Regions from separate parts of the Pseudoalteromonas sp. JC28 genome, predicted to be linked through region 2. Evidence: predicted binding sites of a transcription regulator. Region 2 holds the regulator's gene; each other region holds the start of a gene.
The links. The regulator sigma-54, encoded in region 2, starts transcription at its own class of promoters, with help from an activator protein. The targets are predictions, from matches to a motif close to GTTGGCACGNNNNTNGNNT.

Region 1: a site for sigma-54 is predicted at 1,079-1,097, ahead of DS891_RS00820 (PAS domain-containing sensor histidine kinase). Genes of this name have one in related genera too.
Region 3: a site for sigma-54 is predicted at 1,052-1,070, ahead of DS891_RS12475 (BON domain-containing protein). Genes of this name have one in related genera too.
Region 4: a site for sigma-54 is predicted at 1,048-1,066, ahead of glnA (glutamate--ammonia ligase). Genes of this name have one in related genera too.

Annotation. Positions count from the first base shown of each region.
Region 1 is NZ_QOKX01000001.1:210,757-212,940, reverse strand. Features, by position in the region: gene DS891_RS00820 (PAS domain-containing sensor histidine kinase) at 1-1,043, opposite strand, end outside; gene DS891_RS00815 (DNA-3-methyladenine glycosylase I) at 1,280-1,879, shown strand; gene DS891_RS00810 (sigma-54 dependent transcriptional regulator) at 2,148-2,184, opposite strand, start outside.
Region 2 is NZ_QOKX01000007.1:480,602-482,785, reverse strand. Features, by position in the region: gene ptsN (PTS IIA-like nitrogen regulatory protein PtsN) at 1-218, opposite strand, end outside; gene hpf (ribosome hibernation promoting factor) at 220-507, opposite strand; gene DS891_RS17605 (RNA polymerase factor sigma-54) at 537-2,036, opposite strand; gene lptB (LPS export ABC transporter ATP-binding protein) at 2,083-2,184, opposite strand, start outside.
Region 3 is NZ_QOKX01000005.1:134,812-136,995, reverse strand. Features, by position in the region: gene DS891_RS12480 (mechanosensitive ion channel family protein) at 1-870, opposite strand, end outside; gene DS891_RS12475 (BON domain-containing protein) at 1,107-1,670, shown strand; gene DS891_RS12470 (outer membrane beta-barrel protein) at 1,733-2,184, shown strand, end outside.
Region 4 is NZ_QOKX01000014.1:35,774-37,957, forward strand. Features, by position in the region: gene glnA (glutamate--ammonia ligase) at 1-989, opposite strand, end outside; gene DS891_RS23055 (penicillin acylase family protein) at 1,914-2,184, shown strand, end outside.

The sequences.
Region 1 (2,184 bases), on a different contig from region 2:
TCAATATTGTCTGCCTGTGCAAACCCTTTGTGTGCGTTAGCGACCGAATTAACCACCGCAAGTCCTAACCCAGTCCCCTGCGACTTAGTTGTAAAAAATGGTTCAAACAACTTGTCGACTAAGGTTTCATCAATACCAGGACCATTATCAACAACTGAGATACGTACATACTCGCCACACGGCTCGCGCTCTGCATTAAGTTCAATGTGTGCCGCACTGCCAATTATTTGAATACTGTTGTGGATCAGGTTTTGGATCGCACTTGCAAGCGCCGTACGATTACCTAATATTTCGATATCTGGCTCGGGTAAAAATGCTTCCAACTTTGCTTGGTTAAGCTCAACCATAGCGTCAGCACCCGCTTTGACTTCACTCAATAACTGTTGCATTGACACTCGCTCAACCACTTGTTGTTCACCGCTTTTAGCGAACAACAGCATGTCATTAACTTGGCTTTCTAAGTCTTTTAACCGAGACATCAACTTATCGTGAAACTTTTCTCGAGAAGCCGAAGGAAGATTAGCTGCACCAAGATTTGCACCATATAACATCGCAGCCGATAACGGCGTACGCACTTGATGCGCCAATGAGGCAACCATTTTTCCTAACGCACTTAATCTTTGCATATGCGCAACACGACTTTGGAGCCGGCGCGTCTCGGTGAGATCTGTCATCAAAATGAGTTGCCCAGGTTCCGGTGTTAGCGCGGTAATATCTAACTTAATTCTTCTGCCATCTTTAAGAGAGACTTCATGACCATCGTCCTGCTGTGGTCGAAATGAACGCTGAATAACGCTAAACCACTTTTCACCTTCGAGTGGTTCACCCAACATATCCATCGCGATTTGATTTGCCTTGGCAATCATACCTTGACCATCAAGTACCACGACACCCGCAGGCATAGTATCAACAAGATGGCTTAACCAACTCGCCTGCTGCCTAAGGTCGCTTAGCTCACCGACGTAGGCTTCTTGCAGCAAACAGGGATTGTAGCGATTCGTCGTTGGTACAAATTGTGGATTAATAACATGTGCTAATGCCATTTTTCCGCTCTCTTAAAAATAAACTCAATGGATAAAAGCAAAAAACGATCCAACTTTATATTCCTTTTAAAACATAGAGTTATATAACACTTAACAATATCAATTTATTGACACTGTTTTTATATACAGCATTGTGATAGAGTTTTTGAAAGCCAAATGTGATGCCGCAATGAGTAGTTGGCGTAATAAATCATTTAGCTTATTCATATTCACAATTAGATAGAAGAGAGCCAACAATGACAATACGATGCGGCTGGGTGGACGAGAGCAAACCCGATTATGTTGAGTACCATGATAAGGAATGGGGAAGACCTGTACTGGATGACCAGAGCTTGTTTGAGTTTATCACATTGGAATCTGCACAAGCTGGCTTAAGCTGGTATACCATTTTAAAAAAACGTGAAGGCTATAGAAAAGCATTCCACGATTTTGATGTACACAAAGTGAGCCAGATGACAGAGCAAGATATCGAGCGGCTATTAGCATTTGACGGAATTATTAGAAACCGCGCAAAAATCGCAGCAACGATAAACAACGCTAAGCGATTTATTGAAATTCAGCAAGAGTTTGGCAGCTTTGCAAAATACCAGTGGCAATTTGTTAATTACAAGCCTGTTATCAATCCCATGCGTGACAAACACGATGCCGTTGCCACCAGTGAACTCAGCGACAAATTTGCTAAGGACTTAAAAAAACGTGGATTTAAGTTTTTAGGCTCAACCACCGTGTATGCACATATGCAAGCTTGCGGCATGGTTAACGACCATGCCGATAACTGTTTTTGCAAACAAACCATTATTGCCAGTTATCAAGACTTGGATTTTACTCAACTTTAAACAATAAAGTACAAGGCCGCGTATTAAGCGGCCTTGCTGAGTTGAGCCGGTAACCTGAACTTGGAATAACAACTTGTTCTCTAGCAGCTGTTATCCCTTACTACTGCGTTAAATTTGCTTGCAATAGGCCAGCTATTGACGCACAAATTTGCCTTGTATTAAGAAATAACTTCTAGCTAGAGTGATACTACGCTTTTGAATTTAGTGATTTTAGTGGATTAACTTACTTCTTATCCCGAGTTCAGGTTAGGTAGTAATTGATGAACTATCAGTCACGATTGAGATTATACTTTTTCATCTTCTCA
Region 2 (2,184 bases):
AAACCTTCAAGTCGACCATGGGGAATGGCAATGCCTTTACCGATCCCTGTGCTGCCTAATTTCTCTCGCGCCATTAAGGCGTCCAAGATAGCATGCTGACTGGTATTTGGAATTTGGCTATGAGCCAGTTCGCTGATGTATTCTAAAATACGTTTTTTGCTATTAAAAAGGACCGCAGCTTTACTGCAGTCCTTGTTCACTAATTCACTTAATTTCATCTTAGTGTCGAGTGAGCTTCTCTTTGTGTTTAATAACTTGACGATCTAGCTTGTCGATAAGGCCATCAATTGCGGCATACATATCTTGATGCTCTGTTGATGCAAATAGCTCGCCGCCGTTTACGTGTAATGTTGCTTCTGCTTTTTGTACTAGTTTCTCGACATCAAGGATCACATGCACATTATTGATATGATCAAAGTGCCTTTCTAGCTTCGCAAACTTGTTGGTGACATAGTCTCTTAATGAGTCAGTAATTTCTACATGGCGACCAGTTAGATTTAGTTGCATAAGCATTTTTCCTTCTTGGGTTTTACGTCTTATATCAAGCTTTTACGCTGATTTGACGGTGGAATGGCTAGGGATTCACGATATTTTGCAATCGTACGTCTCGCTACCTTAATTCCTTGCTCAGCTAAGATATCTGCAATTTTGCTGTCACTCAATGGCTTCGCGGTATTCTCTGCAGCTATCAGCTTTTTGATAAGTGCTCTAATTGCTGTAGAAGAGCACTCACCTCCATTTTCCGTACTTACATGGCTAGAGAAGAAATACTTCAGCTCAAATATTCCCCGAGGTGTATGCATGTATTTTTGTGTTGTCACACGGGAAATTGTGGACTCATGCATCTCAACCATTTCAGCAACATCATTTAGCACCATAGGGCGCATTGCTTCGGGGCCATGTTCAAAGAATGCCTGTTGTTGTTGCACAATGCAATTGGTAACTTTTAATAAAGTATCATTTCGGCTTTCTAAGCTTTTAATAAACCACTTTGCTTCTTGTAAATGTGAGCGAATAAACTGACTATCCGTACTGGATTTCGCCGTTCTAGACATCGCAGCGTAATGGTCATTTACTCTTATTTTAGGCATAGCATCAGGATTTAGCTCTACGACCCAACGACCTTTTACTTTTTTCACCGATACGTCAGGGATCACATATTCAGGCTCTTCATGAATAATGCTTGCCGCAGGCTTTGGGTTAAGGCTATGTATTAACGTCATGACCTCTTTGAGATCGGCTTCTTTAAGGCGCGTTTTCTTAGCCAAAGTTCGATAGTCACGGCTGGCAAGCAAGTCGATATGCTCTGTCAGGATCATTTTTGTTTCGGCAATCCATGGGGTATCTGGGGCGAATTGGTTTAGCTGAATGCATAAGCATTCTTGTAAACTACGCGCTGCGATACCGACAGGGTCAAAAAGCTGAATGCGTTTGAGTACGGCTTCGACTTCATCTAGCTCAATAGGCTCTTCGCTATTCTCGTCATTAATGCTTTCTAAAATGTCTTCGCAAGACAGTGTTAGAATGCCTGACAGGTCGACCGCTTCAATAATCGCAATCGCAATAGCTCTATCTGTTGGACTAAATGGTGTCAGTTCGAGTTGCCACATGAGATAATCGTGGAGAGATTCAGAGGTTTCCCCTTGATAAACATTATCGTCATCGGGAAGTGGACCTGAGCTTGCAGCAGGCGCTGCACTCATATACTCGTCCCAAGTGACATCCATGGCAAGGTCATCGCTCACAGTGTCTTTGCTCATGGCGGTATCTGAGTCTATCTCATAGTCACTAACCTGCGTTTCATCGGCTGAATCTTGATTGTCGTCAGCACGGCTCTTTTCTTGGCTGTGTTGGTCAGCGTTTTCGCCGTCAGTATTATCACCTTCTTCCACTTCCAACAATGGATTGCTGTCTAATGCTTCTTGTATTTCTTGTTGCAGATCCAATGTACTAAGCTGCAGCAAGCGAATGGCTTGTTGCAGTTGCGGAGTCATTGTAAGTTGCTGCCCCATGCGCAGCTGTAATGATTGCCTCATGTATCTCTAACAATCCTTTTTAACAGTTATTAATACTACGTCTTAACTATAGCTTGAATTGTTCGCCTAGGTAGACATCTCTTACGGTTTGATCTGCCAAAACATGTTCTGGCGTGCCTGCAGCGATTAACTCACCATGTGAAACGAT
Region 3 (2,184 bases), on a different contig from region 2:
TTGCGTACTTAAGGTTGTGCTCCCTTTAGCATTGAAATCCATAGTCCTAATTGGGAAAGGAATTAAGATATCGTTATCAGCTAATACACGGTTAATGGTGCAAATTGCTTTGTGCCTGACCACCATAAAGCCCGGATCTGCTGGGTAATCTATCCAAAACCACACTAATAGATTAATAGAGCTGTCACCAAAAGACTCTGCATAGACATCTGTTTCTTTTTGGCTTACTACGAAATCAAGCTTGTTAATTGCCTCAACAATCACCTCTCGGGCTTGCTCTGGGTCGTCCGCATACGAGATACCAACTGGTACTTCTATTCTTCGCTTGCCAAGCTTAGTGTAGTTTTGTAACTCATTCTTAAAGAGAATTTTGTTGGGGATATAAGACAGCTGGCCATAAAAGTTTTCTACTAAGGTGTTTCTCAAATTGATTTTGCTTACCGTGCCAAAGCAATCCTTGGTTCTTATAATGTCACCGACCATAAAAGGTTTTCTGACCCCCATCACAAATCCAGCGATGAGGTTCTCGGTCATGTCTTGGAATGCAAAGCCAATAGCAAGGCCAATGATCCCCGCCCCAGCCAACAATGACATTACAGCACCTGATAGTTTTACTATATCTAAAGCGAAGAAAATCCCAATGGCAATAATAGAGACTTTAAATATGGAACTAATAAGTGAAGCCACTTGTTCTGTCTTTATTGCTTTTTTAATTGCCTTTGAAAACCAAATTGAAGATATTTTAGCCAAAACTGTGAAGAATATGAGTATCATTAAGGCTAGGATCATATTCGGTAGTAACTGCACACCGGATTCAAGCCAAGAGATTAACTTATCATTAATTAACGTCCAGAATTTTTCTAAATTCATAATCAAATATTCCTATTTAAGTACTCGACAAATCTAGAATGCAGTAATCATTCCTAGTTATATTAATTAGCCGTTCATGGAAAAGGTAATTATTACAAACTAATTTACACATCTTCTCGGTAAATTCTTCCTTAAAACTTACTCCATAAAAATAAATCACATAATTATCAATAAGTTAAAGGTTGGCACAACAGCTGCAACAGATAATTCGACTACGAAATTAAAGGAGTTTAATTATGAAAAAGACATTAATTGCAACTGTACTAGTATCTTCACTTACTACTGCTTCAGCATTTGCTGCTGATAACTCTTGGGAAAAAGAAGCGAGTGACGCTTGGATAGACGGTAAAGCAGAAGCAACACTGCTTTTCAACGGTGAACTGAACAACTTTGACATTAACACTGATGTAAAGAACGGCGTTGTAGTGCTAACCGGTAAAGTTGAACACTCAGTAGATAAAAAGCTGGCTGAAGAACTGGTACTAGGTATCGATGGCGTAAAAGAAGTGAAAAACGACCTGACTATCGTAGATATGTCAGATGAGCGCAAAAAAGAGCGCAATTACGAAAGCGATAGCGGTTTTACTGACGCAAAAATCGCAACAGTAATTAAGTCTCGCTATCTGTTCGACACAGATGTAGATGGTACTGACATCGATGTTGATGTGGAAGGTTTAGTCGTAACATTAAACGGTCATGTAGGTAGCGAAGCAGAGCGCAAACTTGCTGTGCAAATCGCGAAAAACGCCAATGACGTTAGAGATGTAAAAGATAACCTTCGCGTTACCACAAAATCATAAGCCAATTTTGATTTGAGGGGGGCTTTCCCCCTCCCATACTTATATTGATTTAAGGAGTAAAGATGAAACAATTAACAATTGCTGCTGCGCTACTTGCCTCTCTAGGTCTTGCATCCACAGCCGCTCACGCGGAGTCTGATTTTGGACTAGATGATTATAAAATTTACACAGGTATCGGTTATGGCCAATACTCTTTCCAATGGGAAGATCGTGAGAATGACACTTCATTCGACGACGACTCTTCTATGCTAAAAGCGTATGTGGGTACAAAAATTAATCCATATTGGAGTTTTGAACTTGCCTATGAGAACTTCGACGAAGCAAGTGACATTGACAACTCTGCTGAAATAGACGGTATTTCTTTATCTACACGTATTTCAGCTCCACTAAACGAACATTTCTCAGTGTATGCTAAAGGTGGTTGGCTTGAGTGGGATGCTGATATCTACGCGGATATTCCAGCTGTAGGTCGAGTTTCATCTAGCCTTGAGGGTGGCGACTGGCTCTATGGTGC
Region 4 (2,184 bases), on a different contig from region 2:
ACTGGCGCTTCAAACCCTGGTACTAGACGCTTATAAGAGTTTGTTGCTGGGTTAGTGAATGCATTGATTGCTTTAGCATGCTTAATGATACCACCAATGTAGTAAAGCGCTTCTTCAGATAGACCGCCGTACTTGTCGCCTGCGAAGATGTTCTTGCCGTCTTTAGCAAGTGATTGGTGGCAATGCATGCCTGAACCGTTATCACCAACGATTGGCTTAGGCATAAAGGTTGCTGTCTTACCGTATAGGTGAGCCATGTTGTGGATAACGTACTTCATCTCTTGGATTTCGTCTGCTTTAGTTACCATAGTATTAAAGCGAGTCGCAATCTCATTTTGACCAGCAGTTGCTACTTCGTGGTGGTGCGCTTCAACAACGTGGCCCATCTCTTCAAGTACTAAACAAGTAGCTGCACGCCAATCATTAGACGAATCTACCGGTGCTACTGGGAAGTAACCACCTTTTACGCCAGGACGGTGACCTGTGTTACCACCTTCGTAGTCTTTGTCTGAGTTCCAAGCCGCTTCTTCAGCATCAATTTTGTACATTGAGCCAGACATGTCAGTTTTAAATTTAACATCGTCAAACAAGAAGAACTCTGGCTCAGGACCGAATAATACGGTGTCTGCAATACCCGTTGAACGCATGAACTCTTCAGCGCGTTTAGCTACTGAACGTGGGTCACGCTCGTAACCTTGGTGTGTGTTTGGTTCAACCACGTCACAACGGACGATAAGGGTTGTTTCTTCTGCGAACGGGTCTAGCTTAGCACTTTCTGCGTCAGGCATAAGTACCATGTCAGATTCGTTGATGCCTTTCCAACCAGCGATAGATGAGCCATCAAACATTTTGCCGTCTTCAAAGAAGTCTTCATCGGCTTGATGATGCGGGATCGATACGTGTTGTTCTTTACCTTTTGTATCTGTGAAACGTAAGTCAACAAATTTTACGTCGTGCTCTTTAATAAAATCTAAAACCGATTGTGACATGTGTCCTCCGACTCGTTGGGTTATTTTTTGCTGCAATGTACTGCAATTGCACCTTGATAAGCGTTAATCGTGCCAATTGTTTAACTGTTTGATTTTTAGTGATTTATTTAAATTCACTGATCTGTGAACGGATGTTTTGCACTAAATTGGTGCGTAAGTGTTCCATGGTGGTGCGTAATATTTTTCCTGACAACGACACTTTCCATTTCTGTTGTAGTTGATATTGATTAAATGCTCAAGGTATCAAGATATCGAATAGCTAAAAATTGCTCGAGTATATTCAGTTGTCTGCACTAATGGTGGTCTGGTATTGAGCAGAAAATTGAAATTAATTTCTAAATTTATAGAAAAAATACATTCTAAATATTGCATATAAAGCACCTTTCTTTAGGTATTTAATCGAAACTTTTCTTTGCTCATTAACTGCTTCTTAGATTAATTTTTACATCTTTTGTTTATATACGCTAACACCAAAGAGCCCGCATTTTATAGGCGACTTTTTGTTCACCATTTATTTGTCTGTATTTAGGTGAATGATACTGCATGTGAGGAAGTTGTATGTACATTATGCAATTTTGTATTTCTCAATTGTGTCCTGTGTGTTAATTGTGTTAATCGAGTTAATTTTTGTTTTGTTTTTTGTGTTGATCGGTTTCATTTTTTGGGTACTATGTACCTGATATTAATAAGTTGAGTCTAATGTTAAAGGGGCTACTTGATGCACTCTAATAGGCTAAATTTTCGTTTGTTACTGTTGATATGCAAGGAAGAAGTAAGGTGTTTTCTCGAGAGTCATTAGCATTAAGATTTGTTATTTTAGTATTTATTCCCCTCATTATAATCATCTCTTATTTTTACTTAGACGAGAGAGAAACTTTACCTCTGGATAATATAACATTAAGCGATAGCGCTTTGAGTAACAAAGTGAGTATCTCTAGAGATAAGTACGGAGTTCCAAATATAAGCGCGAAAAGTGATCATGATGCTTTTTTCGCTATGGGATATGTTCAAGCTCAAGATCGGCTTTGGCAAATGGAGTTACAGCGCCGATTAATTAAAGGTACTTTGAGTGAGGTCTTTGGAGCATCAACAATTGAGCGTGATAAATATATGCGTACTTTGGGGCTTGCTGATGCTGCAAAAGAGGCGCTAAAAAGTTTAGGGAAGCGGGAAAAAGGCATCTTAGTTGCCTTCT